Streptomyces venezuelae ATCC 10712: one gene and its partner. The protein of the gene in region 1 interacts with the protein of each later gene in a pairwise test. Links are inferred from orthologs where the notes say so. Each region holds a gene or a part of one and is shown on either strand. Other genes may lie near its edges.

Region 1 (6,961 bases):
CACCGTCGCCGAGCCGTCCCTGCGCCCCTACGCCCTGCTGTGGCTGGCGGAGTACGAGGGGGCCGACCCGGACGACGCCCAGGAGGTGCTCACCCGCGAGGAGTCCACCTGGCTCTGGGTGGACACGGCGGCCGCCGTCGCCGACCACGGCGAGAGCGCGCTGCTGGTGCGGCACCTCGAATCCGCCGTGCAGGGCACCGTCCCGGCGCTGCTCGACGAGGTCCGTGCGGTCGGCCATCCCCGTACCGTCCAGGTCCTGGTCGCCCTCGCCGCCGCCCATCCGGACCCGGCGCTCGCCAAGGCGGTCCGCAGGGCGGCGTTCCAGGTGCACACCGGGGGAGCGTGACCGCGGGCCCGTCCCCGGCGCCCGGCTACTCCGCGGCGCCGGGGGTGTACGTCCCGAAGCTCCAGACGTTGCCCTCGACGTCCCGGGCCGTGTAGTCCCGCGAGCCGTACTCCTGGTCCTTGGGCGGCATCACGATCTCGACGCCGTGCGCCACCGCCCGCGCGTGGTGCTCATCGACGTCGTCCACGTGCACGAAGATCCCGACCGGGCCCGCCTTGGCCATCAGCTTGTCGAACTCGCTGCCGGTGCCCTTGCTGCCCAGCATCACCATGCCGTTCCCGTACGAGAGCTCGGCGTGCGCGACGAGCCCGTCCTCGCCCTCGTACACCGCGGTGGCCCGGAAGCCGAAGCCCTCCGTCAGCTGGGTGATCGCCGCCTTCGCGTCCTGGTACGTCAGCGCCGGACAGATGTGGGGGGCCTCAGCCATCCCGATCACTTCCCTTCGATCCAGCCGAATGTGACCTGGGTCTCAGTCTGGCAGTCCCCGCGGGCAATCAGCGGAAGGTGTTGCACCGGGCCATGTCGCCGGTCCGGTAGCCCTCGTAGAACCACTGCTGGCGCTGGGCCGCGGAGCCGTGCGTCCAGGTCTCCGGCGTCACCCGCCCCTGGAACCGCTCCTGGATCCGGTCGTCGCCCACCGCGGCCGCCGCGTCCAGGCCGTCCCGGATGTCCGCGTCCGTGAGCCGGGTGAGCACCGGCCGGCCCGTCCGCTCGTCGGGGGTGGTCGTGGCGTGCCGCGCCCAGACGCCCGCGTAGCAGTCGGCCTGCAGCTCGACCCGTACCGCGTTGGAGTTCGCGCCGGTCCGCCCGTCCTGGGCGCGGCTCAGCGTCCCCATGAGGTTCTGGATGTGGTGGCCGTACTCGTGCGCCACCACGTACGCCTGGGCGAAGGGTCCGCCGCTCGACCCGAACTTGGTGCGCAGCTCGTCGAAGAAACCCAGGTCGAGATAGACCTGCCGGTCGCCGGGGCAGTAGAAGGGCCCCACGGCCGAGGTCGCGGACCCGCAGGCGGTGGGGACCCGCTGGCTGAACACCACGGTGGCGGCGCTCCCGTAGGTGCCGCCCCGGCGCGCATACTCGCTCCGCCAGAAGTCCTGGACGCTGTTGACGACGGCGACGATCCGGCAGTCCTCGCGGGTGTTGGCGTCCGAGCCCTTCCGGCAGCTCTGGGAGACCTGGGCCGCCGACGAGGCGCTGGCGGCCGGCTCGTCGCCGCCGCCGGAGAGCCCGAGCTGGTCCGGTCCGACCCCGAAGAGGACGCCCAGGATCAGGGCGATGAAGCCGATGATCCCGCCGCCGACGGTCGCCCTGCCGCCCGGGATGCGGCTGTTCCGGACGTCCTTGACCTCCGAGGTGTCCAGATCGGCGTCGTCGTCGAACTGCACGGTCCACCACCCTCCGCGTCACTGCCGCGGCAGTGGCCGCCGCCCTGCGCCGAGTATCGACCGTTATCACGACCCTCGCCCCTTTTGGTGGCCTCTACCGGAGATGCGAGAAACCTCCCGATCGGCCCCGTACCCTCCCGCATGGCCGAAAACCAGTTGCAGGGGCCCGTTAGACTGGCCGTATGGCCATTCTCCCCGTGCACTAGCGGCGTCGAAGCCCTCCCTCAGCCCTCCTTCCGCCGTTTCCACACCGCCCTGGAGTCTGTCCGTGATCACCGCTTCCGGCATCGAGCTGCGCGCCGGCGCCCGCGTCCTCATCGAGTCCGCTTCCTTCCGCGTCGCCAAGGGCGACCGCATCGGCCTCGTCGGCCGCAACGGAGCGGGCAAGACCACCCTCACCAAGTGCCTCGCGGGCGAGGGCATGCCCGCGGCCGGCCAGATCGCCCGCTCCGGCGAGGTCGGCTACCTCCCGCAGGACCCGCGCACCGGCGACCTCGACGTGCTGGCCCGCGACCGCATCCTCTCCGCCCGCGGCCTCGACGTCCTCCTCAAGAAGATGCGGATGAACGAGGAGCGCATCGCCACCGGCTCCGGCGCCACCCGCGACAAGGCGATGCGGCAGTACGAGCGCCAGGAGACCGAGTTCCTGACCAAGGGCGGGTACGCGGCCGAGGCCGAGGCCTCCACCATCGCCGCCGCCCTCGGCCTGCCCGACCGGGTCCTGGGCCAGCCGCTGCACACCCTCTCCGGTGGCCAGCGCCGCCGGGTCGAGCTCGCCCGGATCCTCTTCTCGGACGCCGACACGCTCCTCCTCGACGAGCCGACCAACCACCTCGACGCCGACTCCATCGTCTGGCTGCGCGACTACCTGAAGACCTACCGCGGCGGCTTCATCGTGATCTCCCACGACGTCGACCTCGTCGAGACCGTCGTCAACAAGGTCTTCTACCTGGACGCCAACCGCTCCACCATCGACGTCTACAACATGGGCTGGAAGCTCTACCAGCAGCAGCGCGAGGCCGACGAGAAGCGCCGCAAGCGCGAGCGCCAGAACGCCGAGAAGAAGGCCGCCGCCCTCAACTCGCAGGCCGACAAGATGCGCGCCAAGGCCACCAAGACCGTCGCCGCGCAGAACATGGCCAAGCGCGCCGAGCGGCTGCTCTCCGGCCTCGAGGAGGTGCGCGCCTCCGACAAGGTCGCCAAGCTGCGCTTCCCCGAGCCCGCGCCCTGCGGCAAGACCCCGCTGACGGCCGAGGGACTGTCCAAGTCCTACGGCTCGCTCGAGATCTTCACCGATGTGGACCTCGCCATCGACAAGGGCTCCCGCGTCGTCATCCTCGGCCTCAACGGCGCGGGCAAGACCACGCTGCTCCGGCTGCTCGCCGGCGCCGAGAAGCCCGACACCGGCGAGGTGACCCCGGGCCACGGCCTCAAGCTCGGCTACTACGCCCAGGAGCACGAGACCCTCGACCCCGAGCGCAGCGTCCTGGAGAACATGCGCTCGGCCGCGCCCGACCTCGACCTGGTCCAGGTCCGCAAGACGCTCGGCTCCTTCCTCTTCTCGGGCGACGACGTCGACAAGCCGGCCGGGGTGCTCTCCGGCGGCGAGAAGACCCGTCTCGCCCTGGCCACCCTGGTCGTCTCCTCGGCGAACGTGCTGCTCCTCGACGAGCCGACCAACAACCTGGACCCGGCGAGCCGCGAGGAGATCCTCGGCGCCCTGCGGACGTACAAGGGCGCCGTCGTGCTCGTCACCCACGACGAGGGCGCGGTCGACGCGCTGGAGCCGGAGCGGATCATCCTGCTCCCGGACGGCGTCGAGGACCTGTGGGGCCCGGACTACGCGGACCTGGTGGCGCTCGCCTGACCCGGAGGCGGCCGGGTGATCATGCCCGGCTGGATCATTCGGCTCATGGGTGATCCTTCATCTGAGTGAGGGCGTCTCGTACCCCCGGCGCGGTGCTCTGCGGAATCCTTCCGGCAGACCCGCGCCGTACGTGTGTTCCCATGGTGTCGCTGACCTGGCACTTCCCGCTCCGGGCGAGGTGAAGACGGGTTCCAGGCCCTGCGGAATCCGTTCTTCCGGTCGTGATGAACGCGCGCTCGTCCACAAACCCGGCGGCATCGACCTTGTCGAATGGGTGGCCAGGACGGACAGGAGGGGTGATCATGAGAAGTCCAGAGCGCACTTCCCATGAGGAGGCACGGGTGGCCGAGACTCTGAAGAAGGGCAGCCGGGTGACCGGCGCCGCGCGCGACAAGCTCGCGGCAGACCTGAAGAAGAAGTACGACTCCGGTGCGAGCATCCGGGCGCTGGCCGAGGAAACCGGCCGCTCCTACGGATTCGTCCACCGGATGCTCAGCGAGTCCGGAGTCACGCTGCGTGGACGCGGCGGAGCGACACGAGGCAAGAAGGCGGCCTCGGCCTGACATAGGACGCCTCGACCGGGCCACCGGGTCTTCCCCCGGTGGCCACCCGGTCGGCCCTCGGGCCGGCCAGGTGGTTACTGTGCAGTCACTTAGCATCGGATGCAGTGCTGCACCGGAACCGGAGGCGCCCCATGACTACGCTCGACGACTCTGAGCTCGTATTCGACAAGGACGGTGTACGGCTCACCGTCGAGGACGCCGTTGCCACGGTGACCCTGACCAATCCGGCGAAGCGCAACGCTCAGTCTCCCGCTCTGTGGCGGGCGTTGACGGAAGCCGGCCGGTCGTTGCCCGGCAGCGTGCGGGTCGTCGTCCTGCGCGGCGAGGGACAGTCCTTCTCCGCCGGACTCGACCGGCAGGCGTTCACGCCCGAGGGCTTCGACGGAGAGCCGTCCTTCCTCGATCTCGCGCGCGGTTCCGACGAGGACCTCGACGCGGTCATCGCCGAATACCAGGAGGCGTTCACCTGGTGGCGCCGTAGCGACCTCGTGTCGATCGCGGCCGTCCAGGGCCATGCCATCGGCGCGGGCTTCCAGCTCGCTCTCGCCTGCGACCTGCGGGTCGTCGCCGAGGACGTGCAGTTCGCCATGCGCGAGACCAGCCTGGGTCTCGTCCCGGACCTGACCGGGACGCACCCGCTCGTCTCGCTCGTCGGCTACGCCCGCGCGCTGGAGATCTGCGCCACCGGGCGCTTCGTCGGCGCGGAGGAGGCCGAGCGCATCGGCCTCGCCAACCTGTCCGTGCCCGCCGACGAGCTCGACGCGGCGGTACGGGACCTCAGCGGCGCCCTGCTCGCGGCGCCGCGCGACGCGGTCACCGAGACCAAGGCGCTGCTCCAGGGCGTCTCCGGCCGCTCGTACGAGGAGCAGCGCGTCGCCGAGCGCGCCGCCCAGGCCCGCCGCCTGCGCGACCTCGCGGGCCTCGGCGACTGACCCGCCCCACCCCACGACCGACGGCCCGCCCGCCCCGGCCCGACAGCCGGACCGGCCGGGCCGTCGCCCGTCCCGAGCGACGCGAACCCCGGCCCGAGCCGGCCCGGGTCCGGCGACCACCCGCTCAGACCTCACCCGGACCGCGGGGCGGCGGTATCGCCCGCTCCAGCCCGCTCGGGCCAACGGCGGCGGCTCCCGCCCGCTCCGACCCCACCCGGGCCGCACGGCGGCGGCTGCCGCACGGCCGTGGCTACCGCACGTCCGAGACCAGCACCGTGACCGATGCCGTTCCCGTGGCGGCGGCCGTGGCCGCCGCCGTCCGGGCCGCGCGGGCCACGTCCAGGGCCCGGCGGCCCGCCGTCACCGCCAGTTCCACCCGCAGCCGGTCCGCGTCCCGGTGCACCGGCGGACCCAGCGCGTCGGTCACGGCCGCCACGCCCTCGACCGCGAGCACGGCCAGCGCCACCGGGTCGTCCGTGGCAGGGGAGGTCGGCCTCGGCGGCGGGGCCGGGGAGTCGCGGGGCGGGGGAGCGTCGAGCAGCTCCGTCACCCGCAGGTCCACCCGCGCCACCGGAAGGCCCAACGCCTCCCGGGCCACCGCGAAGAGTGCCTCCCGCAGCTCCCCGGTGAGCTCCGGCAGCGGCCGACCGGCCACCGCCCCGAGCGCGGCGGTGATCACCAGGGGCCCGGTCACGGCCCCGCCGGGCGGCACCGGCGGCAGCTCCACCGCCCCGCCCGCCGCCCCGTCCGGCGGTCCGTCCTCCGCCACTCCCGCCGGCCCGCCCGCCGGCACGTCCGCCGCCCCGTCCGCCGGTTCGGTCCCGGCCGCGGCCCCCGTCACCTCATCGGGCTCCTCCGCCGGGCCGATCCGCAAGCGGCCCGGCACCACGCCCCGTACCGCCGAGGCGGCCCGGCCGAGGACCTCCCGGGCCGCCCGCTCGGTGATCCACGCCCCTTCCGCCGCCGCTCCGAGCGGCAGCAGCCTGCCCGGCGCGAGGCGGTCTCGTACCGCCGCCGTCCATCCCTCAGCCGTCGTCATTGCCCCAGCCTGCCGTATCCCCGGGGCGAGATCGGGTAACCGCCCTTAATGTGGGCGAAGAACCCCGAAATATCCCAGAAGGGGCGCAATGTGATGACCGACACCACTCACACCAGCGACACCGGCGACGAACCCCGCCGCACCTCGGTGACCAAGCGGGGCGGCGGCGCGGCGGCCACCCGGGGCCGGACCACGATCGCGGACGGAGTCGTCGAGAAGATCGCCGGTCTCGCCGCCCGCGACGTCGACGGCGTCCACGCCATGGGCAGCGGACTCTCCCGCACCTTCGGCGCCGTCCGCGACCGCGTACCCGGCGGCGGCAGCGGGAAGTCGAACGTCAGCCGAGGCGTCAAGGCCGAGGTCGGCGAGGTGCAGACCGCGCTCGACCTGGAGATCGTCGTCGACTACGGCGTCTCCATCGCCGATGTCGCCGGCGACGTCCGGGAGAACGTGATCGCCGCCGTCGAGCGGATGACCGGACTCGAAGTCGTCGAGGTCAACATCGCGGTCAGCGACGTGAAGCTGCCCGACGACGAGGAGGACGAGCCGGAGCCGCGGCTTCAGTAGCCGCTGACGGCGGGGTACGCGTACAGGGGGCTCAGGAGGACTCGGAAAGGGGTCAGGAATGAGCATGTCGGTGGTCGGCCTGGTGGCCGGCATGGCTCTCGGCTTCGCCGGATACTTCGGCGGTTTCGGAGCGTTTCTGCTGGTCGCGGCATTGGGCGCGGTCGGCTTCGTGGTGGGCCGCTTCCTCGAAGGCGACCTCGAACCCGGCGATCTGTTCCGGGGACGCGAACGCGGCGACCGGCGGCGGTGACCGGGGGTGGCG
Region 2 (8,409 bases), 3.7 Mb from region 1 along the record:
CCGCCGTCGCCCCGTAACGCGTTTGTCGTCGCCCCCGTCGCCCGATAAGGATGGGACGAGACCGGACAGACCGACTGACGAGCCGAGAGCGGAGAGACCGCCCATGTCAGCACCCGTGACCCTCGACCGCCGTGAAGGACCGCACGGAGAGGTCGTACTGCGCCGCCGCGCCGAGCACTTCGAGATCATCGCCAACGGAACGTTCCTGATGGACACGTCCGACGGCCGCTCCGAGCGGCTCCTGATCGACGCGGCGCAGGCCGCGCTGCCCGAGGAGGTCCGCGCCGGCGCCGCCGTCCTCGTCGGCGGGCTCGGCGTCGGCTTCTCCCTCGCCCACGCCGCCGCCGATCCCCGCTGGGGCCGGATCGCGGTCGTCGAGCGGGAGGAGGCGATCATCGACTGGCACCGGCAGGGGCCGCTCGCCTCGATCTCCGGGGCCGCCCTGGCGGATTCCCGGACCGTGATCCTGCACACGGACCTGATGGACTATCTCCGCACCTCGCCGGACACCTACGACGCGCTCTGCCTCGACATCGACAACGGGCCCGACTGGACGGTCACCGAGGACAACGAATCCCTGTACGCCGCCGAGGGATTGGCGGCCTGCGCGGCCCGCCTCAACCCCGGCGGCGTGCTCGCCGTATGGTCCGCCCGGCCCTCCGCCGATTTCGAAGGGTCCTTGCGGAATGCCGGATTCAGCGGGGTACGGACGGAAGAGATCCCCGTTGCCCGGGGCGTCCCCGACGTGGTCCACCTCGCCGTCCGTCCCGGATAACTCCTGGATAGCCGGGACGCCGCCGGTGCCTCTAGGCTGCTGCACCGACAACGGCGACGCGAGGCGGGGCAATGGAGCAGACACACACCACTCACCACGGTGCGGCGGCCACTCCGGGGGCCCAGCGCCGGGTGCTCGTGGTCGAGGACGACGCGACGATCGTCGAAGCGATCTCCGCGCGGCTGCGCGCCGAGGGCTTCCTCGTCCAGACGGCGACCGACGGTCCCGCCGCCGTGGACGCGGCCGAGGCCTGGCAGCCGGACCTGATGGTCCTGGACGTCATGCTGCCCGGCTTCGACGGCCTGGAGGTGTGCCGCCGGGTCCAGGCCCAGCGGCCCGTCCCGGTCCTCATGCTGACCGCCCGCGACGACGAGACCGACATGCTGGTCGGCCTCGGCGTGGGCGCGGACGACTACATGACCAAGCCGTTCTCGATGCGCGAGCTGGCCGCCCGGGTGCACGTGCTGCTGCGCCGGGTGGAGCGGGCCGCACTGGCCGCCGTGACGCCGCGCAGCGGCATCCTGCGCCTCGGCGAGCTGGAGATCGACCACGCGCAGCGCCGGGTCCGGGTGCGCTCCGAGGACGTGCACCTGACCCCGACCGAGTTCGACCTGCTGGTCTGCCTGGCCGGCACCCCGCGGGCGGTCCTCTCCCGCGAGCAGCTGCTCGCCGAGGTCTGGGACTGGGCGGACGCCTCGGGCACCCGGACCGTGGACAGCCACATCAAGGCGCTGCGCCGGAAGATCGGGGCCGAGCGCATCCGCACGGTCCACGGCGTCGGCTACGCGCTGGAGACCCCGGCGCTGTGAGCCGGCGGGGGCCCGGGTGGCCGAGGGAGCTGCGGGGGCCCGACGGCGGGCCGCGCCGCCGGATCGCGATCTCGATCAAGACCAAGCTGGGCGCGCTCGTCGTCGGAGCGGTCCTGCTGACCTCGTGTCTCGCCCTGGTGGCGATCCGCACGTCCACCGAGTTCCGCTACATCACGATCTTCGCGATGATCGCGACCCTGCTGATCACCCAGTTCGTGGCGCAGTCCCTGACGGCACCGCTCGACGAGATGACCACGGTGGCGGGCACGATCTCGCGGGGTGACTTCACCCGGCGGGTGCGGGGCGCGGACCGGCGCGACGAGCTGGGCGACCTGGCCTCGACGATCAATCGCATGGCGGACGACCTGGAGGCAGTGGACCGGCACCGCAAGGAGCTGGTCGCCAATGTGTCGCACGAGCTGCGCACCCCGATCGCCGCGCTCAGGGCCGTACTGGAGAACGTCGTGGACGGGGTGTCCGAGGCGGATCCGGAGACCATGCGGTCGGCGCTGAAGCAGACCGAGCGGCTGGGCCGTCTGGTGGAGACGCTGTTGGACCTGTCACGTCTTGACAACGGTGTCGTGGCGCTCAGGGCGGGCCGTTTCGAGGTCTGGCCGTACCTCTCCGGAATTCTGCGGGAAGCGAACCTCGCCGCCTCGCAGCGCGGTCTGTCGTCGACGTCCGGTCTGCACAACCGCACGGACGTGCATCTGCACCTGGACGTGTCGCCGCCCGAGCTGGTCGCGCACGCGGACGTGGAGCGGCTGCACCAGGTGATGGCGAACCTGATCGACAACGCGGTGAAGCACTCGCCGCCGCACGGCCGGGTCACGGTCAGGGCCCGGCGCGGGCCGTACCCGGACTCGCTGGAGCTGGAGGTCGAGGACGAGGGTCCCGGCATCCCGGAGTCGGAGCGGCACAAGGTCTTCGAGCGGTTCAACCGGGGTACGGCGACGCGTCGGCAGGGCCCGGGGAGCGACGGCGGCACGGGTCTCGGTCTCGCGATCGCCCGCTGGGCGGTGGATCTGCACGGCGGCGGGATCGGGGTGGCCGAATCGTCACGTGGCTGCCGAATCCGGGTCACTCTTCCGGGCAGCCTTCCGCCGAGAGATTGACGTAGGGTTCGAACCGGACCGGCTCGTTCTGCGTGTCTGTGGAGGAGACCTCCGCGCACCTGAGCGGGACCTGGTCAGAGGTGCGGTCGAAGCGGGCCGTGCCTGCGCTTCTCCCTACCCTCACACATGCGGAACCACGCTTGTTTCCCGCCATTCACGGCCCCGAAACACCCCGTCAAGTGTGACTTGCGCGACGTTGGCGCTCCCCGCCTGCACCTCTCGGCCGGACAGGCGTAGCCTTTATTTCCGCTGTCCATCACCTTGTGAAGCGGAAGAGGGCGGTTGCCGCCGTGTCGTCTCAGTCCCCCAGTACCCCGAGCTCCCCGACCGACCAAGACGGGCAGGGCCAGAACCCTGCTACCGCCTTCGGTGCCAATGAGTGGCTCGTCGACGAGATCTACCAGCAGTACCTCCAGGACCCGAATTCGGTCGATCGTGCCTGGTGGGACTTCTTCGCCGACTACAAGCCCGGAGCGTCGGAGACCCCGACCGCCCCGGCGCCCACCACCCAGAGCGCGCCCGCCGCGCAGCAGGCGGGCCCCGCACAGGCCGCGCCTGCCGCTCCGGCCGCCGTTCCGGCTCCCGCCGCCGCCCCGGCCGCTCCGGCCCCGGCCCCCGTGAAGCCCGCCGCGGCCCCCGCGCCGGCCGCCGCGAAGCCGGCCGCCGCCGCTCCGGCCCCGGCGAAGGCCGCTCCGGCCGCCGCGCCGAAGACCGAGGCCCCCGCCGGCCCCGAGCTGATCACGCTGCGCGGCCCCGCCGCCGCGGTCGCGAAGAACATGAACGCCTCCCTGGAGGTGCCGACGGCCACGTCCGTCCGCGCCGTCCCGGTGAAGCTGCTCTTCGACAACCGGATCGTGATCAACAACCACCTGAAGCGCGCCCGGGGCGGGAAGATCTCCTTCACGCACCTGATCGGCTACGCGATGGTGCAGGCGATCAAGGCCATGCCGTCGATGAACTACTCCTTCGCGGAGAAGGACGGCAAGCCGACCCTGGTCAAGCCGGAGCACGTGAACTTCGGTCTCGCGATCGACCTGGTGAAGCCCAACGGCGACCGCCAGCTCGTCGTCGCGGGCATCAAGAAGGCCGAGACGCTCAACTTCTTCGAGTTCTGGCAGGCGTACGAGGACATCGTGAAGCGGGCCCGCGTGGGCAAGCTGACGATGGAGGACTTCACCGGCGTCACGGTCTCCCTGACCAACCCCGGCGGCCTCGGCACCGTCCACTCCGTGCCGCGCCTGATGCCCGGACAGTCGGTCATCATGGGCGTCGGCTCGATGGACTACCCGGCCGAGTTCCAGGGCACCTCCCAGGACACCCTGAACAAGCTGGGCATCTCGAAGGTCATGACCCTGACCTCGACGTACGACCACCGGGTCATCCAGGGCGCCGCCTCCGGCGAGTTCCTGCGCGTCGTCGCCAACTTCCTCCTCGGCGAGGAGGGCTTCTACGACGAGATCTTCAAGGCCCTGCGCATCCCCTACGAGCCGGTCCGCTGGCTCAAGGACATCGACGCCTCGCACGACGACGACGTCACCAAGGCCGCGCGCGTCTTCGAGCTCATCCACTCCTACCGGGTCCGCGGCCACGTCATGGCCGACACCGACCCGCTGGAGTACAAGCAGCGCAAGCACCCCGACCTGGACATCACCGAGCACGGCCTCACCCTGTGGGACCTGGAGCGGGAGTTCGCGGTCGGCGGCTTCGCCGGCAAGTCGATGATGAAGCTCCGCGACATCCTCGGCGTGCTCCGCGACTCGTACTGCCGCACCACCGGCGTCGAGTTCATGCACATCCAGGACCCGAAGCAGCGCAAGTGGATCCAGGACCGCGTCGAGCGCCCGCACTCCCGCGTGGAGCGCGAGGAGCAGCTGCGGATCCTGCGCCGGCTGAACGCCGCGGAGGCCTTCGAGACCTTCCTGCAGACCAAGTACGTCGGCCAGAAGCGCTTCTCCCTGGAGGGCGGCGAGTCCGTCATCCCGCTGCTCGACGCGGTCATCGACTCGGCCGCCGAATCGCGCCTCGACGAGGTCGTCATCGGCATGGCCCACCGCGGCCGGCTGAACGTCCTGGCGAACATCGTCGGCAAGTCGTACGCGCAGATCTTCCGCGAGTTCGAGGGCAACCTCGACCCGAAGTCGATGCACGGCTCCGGCGACGTCAAGTACCACCTGGGCGCCGAGGGCACCTTCACCGGTCTCGACGGCGAGCAGATCAAGGTCTCCCTGGCCGCGAACCCCTCGCACCTGGAGGCGGTCGACCCGGTCCTGGAAGGCATCGTCCGCGCCAAGCAGGACGTCATCAACAAGGGCGGCACGGACTTCACCGTCCTGCCCGTCGCCCTGCACGGTGACGCGGCCTTCGCCGGCCAGGGCGTCGTCGCCGAGACGCTGAACATGTCGCAGCTGCGGGGCTACCGCACCGGCGGCACGGTCCACATCGTCATCAACAACCAGGTCGGCTTCACCGCCGCCCCGGAGTCCTCGCGTTCCTCGATGTACGCGACCGACGTGGCCCGCATGATCGAGGCGCCGATCTTCCACGTGAACGGCGACGACCCGGAGGCCGTGGTCCGCGTCGCGCGGCTCGCCTTCGAGTTCCGCCAGACGTTCAACAAGGACGTCGTGATCGACCTCATCTGCTACCGCCGCCGCGGTCACAACGAGGGCGACAACCCGCAGTTCACCAACCCGCAGATGTACAACCTGATCGACAAGAAGCGTTCGGTGCGCAAGCTGTACACCGAGTCGCTCATCGGTCGCGGCGACATCACCCTCGAAGAGGCGGAGCAGGCGCTCCAGGACTTCCAGGGCCAGCTGGAGAAGGTGTTCGCCGAGGTCCGCGAGGCCACCGCCGCCCCGGCGACGGCGACCGTGCCGGACGCCAAGGCCGCCTTCCCGGTCGGCGTCACCACCGCGGTCTCCGCCGAGGTCGTGAAGCGGATCGCCGAGTCGCAGGTCACCATCCCGGAGCGGATCACGGTCCACCCGCGTCTGCTGCCGCAGATGCAGCGCCGTGCCGCCTCCATCGACGACGGCACCATCGACTGGGGCTTCGGCGAGACCCTCGCCATCGGCTCGCTGCTGATGGAGGGCACCCCGGTCCGGCTGTCCGGCCAGGACTCCCGCCGCGGCACCTTCGGCCAGCGTCACGCGGTCCTGGTGGACCAGGAGACCGGCGAGGACTACACCCCGCTGCTCTACCTGACCGACGACCAGGCCCACTACAACGTCTACGACTCGCTGCTCAGCGAGTACGCGGCGATGGGCTTCGAGTACGGCTACTCGCTGGCCCGCCCGGACTCCCTGGTCATCTGGGAGGCCCAGTTCGGTGACTTCGTCAACGGCGCGCAGACCGTCGTCGACGAGTTCATCTCCTCGGCCGAGCAGAAGTGGGGCCAGACCTCCGGCGTCACGCTGCTCCTGCCGCACGGCTACGAGGGCCAGGGCCCGGACCACTCGTCCGCGCGCCCGGAGCGCTTCCTCCAGATGTGCGCCCAGGACAACATGACGGTCGCCATGCCGACGCTGCCGTCGAACTACTTCCACCTGCTGCGCTGGCAGGTCCACAACCCGCACCACAAGCCGCTCATCGTCTTCACCCCGAAGTCGATGCTGCGTCTGAAGGCCGCGGCGTCCAAGGTGGAGGAGTTCACCACCGGCGGCTTCCGCCCGGTGATCGGTGACGCGACGGCGAACCCGGCCGACGTCCGCAAGGTCGTCTTCTGCGCCGGCAAGGTCTACTACGACCTGGAGGCCGAGCGGCAGAAGCGCGGCGACACGGAGACCGCGATCATCCGCCTCGAGCGCCTGTACCCGCTGCCGGGTGCCGAGCTCCAGGCCGAGATCGCCAAGTACCCGAACGCGGCGAAGTACATCTGGGCGCAGGAGGAGCCGGCGAACCAGGGTGCCTGGCCGTTCATCGCGCTCAACCTGATCGACCACCTCGACCTGGCGGTCGGCGCGGACATCCCGGCGGGCGAGCGCCTGCGCCGGATCTCCCGTCCGCACTCCTCCTCCCCGGCGGTCGGCTCGGCCAAGCGCCACCAGGCGGAGCAGCAGCAGCTGGTCAACGAGGTCTTCGACGCCTGATCGTCGTACCGCGTCGTCCGACGTGAGGAGGCCCGGCACCCCCGAGGGGGTGCCGGGCCTCCGGCGTTCCGTCCCGCCGTACGTCAGAGGTTGGCCTCGAAGTCCCAGTACGGGCGGTTGCGCTGGCGTGCCGAGAGGGTGTGCGGGTGCTGGGCGCCGAGCGTCCTGGTGAGGGTGAGCAGCGCGTCCTCCTCCAGCTTCCCCGCCTCGTCGGTCTCGCGCAGGCCGCGCAGGTCGGTGGCGAGCGCGACCTGGCAGGAGAGGGTCAGCGGGTGTTCGTTGCCGAGGGCGTGCCGGGCCCTGCGGAGGGTGTCGCGGCTGAGTTCGGCGGCCTCGTACACCCGGCCGTTGAAGTTGCGGGCGGCGGTGGTGTTGAGGGCGCAGCCGAACACCCAGGGGTGGTCGGAGCCGAGGGTGGCGGTGAGTCCGGCGAGTGCGGACTCCAGCATGGTGAGGGCGGCGGCCCGCTCGCCGGAGGCCTGCATCACCAGGGCCGTGTTGGCGAGGACGCCGGTGGAGACGGGGTGGGCGGGGCCGAGGAGGGCGCGGTAGCCGGCCTCGGCCTCGGTGATGAGTTCCCTCGCCAGGTCGAGGTCGCCGTGTTCGCGCAGGAAGTTGGCGTAGTTGGTGACGGCCGACAGCGTCACGTAGTGGTCGCGGCCGTACGCCTGTTCCAGGTGCTCGAGGACGCTCGCCATCATGGCGCCGATGTCCTGCTGGAAGCCGCCCTCGCGGCGGCGGCAGAGCGCCAGCTGGCTCTGCGCGTACAGGGTGTGGAGGTGCTGGGGTCCCAGGATGCGTACGTGCAGCCGGACGTTGGCCTCCTGGCGGCCGAGGGCCTCGCGGTAGCGGCCGAGCAGCCGGAGGTCCTGGGCGACGGCGTTGTTGGAGTTGAGCGTGGAGGCGTGGTGGGGGCGCAGGACGGCCTCGCAGCGGGCGAGGGTGTCGGTGTCCTGCTCGTAGGCCTCCTGGTAGCGGCCGAGCATGCGCAGCACCACGCCGAGGTTGTGGCGGGCGACCAGGGTGAGGAACTGGGTCTCGCCCAGCAGGTCGCGGGCTTCGGCGAGGGCTTCGCGCTGGAGCTGTTCGGACTCCTGGTACTGGCCGAGGAAGCGGAGGTCGCGGGCGATGGAGACCTTGGTCTGGAGCTCGCCGAGCTGGTCGGTGTTCTCGGCTGCGGCGAGCCGCTCGCGCTGGGCGAGGTCGAGATCGTACGCCTCGCGGAAGCGGCCGTAGCGGCGCAGGATGTCGCCTTCGAGGGTGGTGAGTTCCTGCATGTGCGGGGCGAGGGGCTCCATGAAGGCGGTCCACTCGTGCCGGATGCGCTGGGCGAGCCGGATGCCGGCCTTGTACTCGCCGCTGCGGTCGCAGAAGCGGAGGCAGTTGAGGACGGCGACCTGGATGCGGGGGTCGGTGCTGCGCAGGGCGCCGGAGGGTTCCAGGTGGGGCAGGAGTTCGGAGTAGCGGGGCCAGTGCCGGCTGTCCGTGGGGTTGCCCGGGTCGGCCTCGGCGAGGAGGGTGCGGACGGCCTTGCGGTGGGCGTCGCGGTGCTCGCCGTCGGTGAGGCGGGCGACGATGTCGTGCACCAGGCGGTGCATGTGGATCGACTCCTGGTGGGG

The links.
Region 2: the proteins of abc-f (region 1) and DEJ43_RS24885 interact in binary tests that used the Escherichia coli proteins (3 or more experiments, as listed by UniProt). The link is inferred for Streptomyces venezuelae ATCC 10712 from one-to-one orthologs.

What each region holds. Positions count from the first base shown.
Region 1 is NZ_CP029197.1:1,663,585-1,670,545, reverse strand. The notes cover bases 1,425-4,298. They hold abc-f (ribosomal protection-like ABC-F family protein), read left to right. Parts: upstream 1,425-1,999; coding sequence 2,000-3,598; downstream 3,599-4,298. Other genes in these bases: DEJ43_RS07355 (enoyl-CoA hydratase/isomerase family protein), read left to right, coding at 4,293-4,298; DEJ43_RS07360 (helix-turn-helix domain-containing protein), read left to right, coding at 3,940-4,161; ypfJ (KPN_02809 family neutral zinc metallopeptidase), read right to left, coding at 1,425-1,731. In the rest of the region: DEJ43_RS07380 (hypothetical protein), read left to right, coding at 1-346; DEJ43_RS07375 (VOC family protein), read right to left, coding at 372-773; more of ypfJ, read right to left, coding at 841-1,424; more of DEJ43_RS07355, read left to right, coding at 4,299-5,093; DEJ43_RS07350 (hypothetical protein), read right to left, coding at 5,344-6,132; DEJ43_RS07345 (Asp23/Gls24 family envelope stress response protein), read left to right, coding at 6,226-6,699; DEJ43_RS07340 (hypothetical protein), read left to right, coding at 6,758-6,949; DEJ43_RS07335 (Asp23/Gls24 family envelope stress response protein), read left to right, coding at 6,956-6,961. UniProt on the Escherichia coli protein: Genetic data indicate it may be involved in ribosome assembly or function.
Region 2 is NZ_CP029197.1:5,340,281-5,348,689, reverse strand. What follows is about bases 2,669-6,990. They hold DEJ43_RS24885 (multifunctional oxoglutarate decarboxylase/oxoglutarate dehydrogenase thiamine pyrophosphate-binding subunit/dihydrolipoyllysine-residue succinyltransferase subunit), read left to right. Parts: upstream 2,669-2,989; coding sequence 2,990-6,790; downstream 6,791-6,990. Other genes in these bases: fxsT (FxSxx-COOH system tetratricopeptide repeat protein), read right to left, coding at 6,874-6,990; DEJ43_RS24890 (HAMP domain-containing sensor histidine kinase), read left to right, coding at 2,669-2,699. In the rest of the region: DEJ43_RS24900 (spermidine synthase family protein), read left to right, coding at 104-775; DEJ43_RS24895 (response regulator transcription factor), read left to right, coding at 847-1,584; more of DEJ43_RS24890, read left to right, coding at 1,614-2,668; more of fxsT, read right to left, coding at 6,991-8,409. UniProt on the Escherichia coli protein: E1 component of the 2-oxoglutarate dehydrogenase (OGDH) complex which catalyzes the decarboxylation of 2-oxoglutarate, the first step in the conversion of 2-oxoglutarate to succinyl-CoA and CO(2).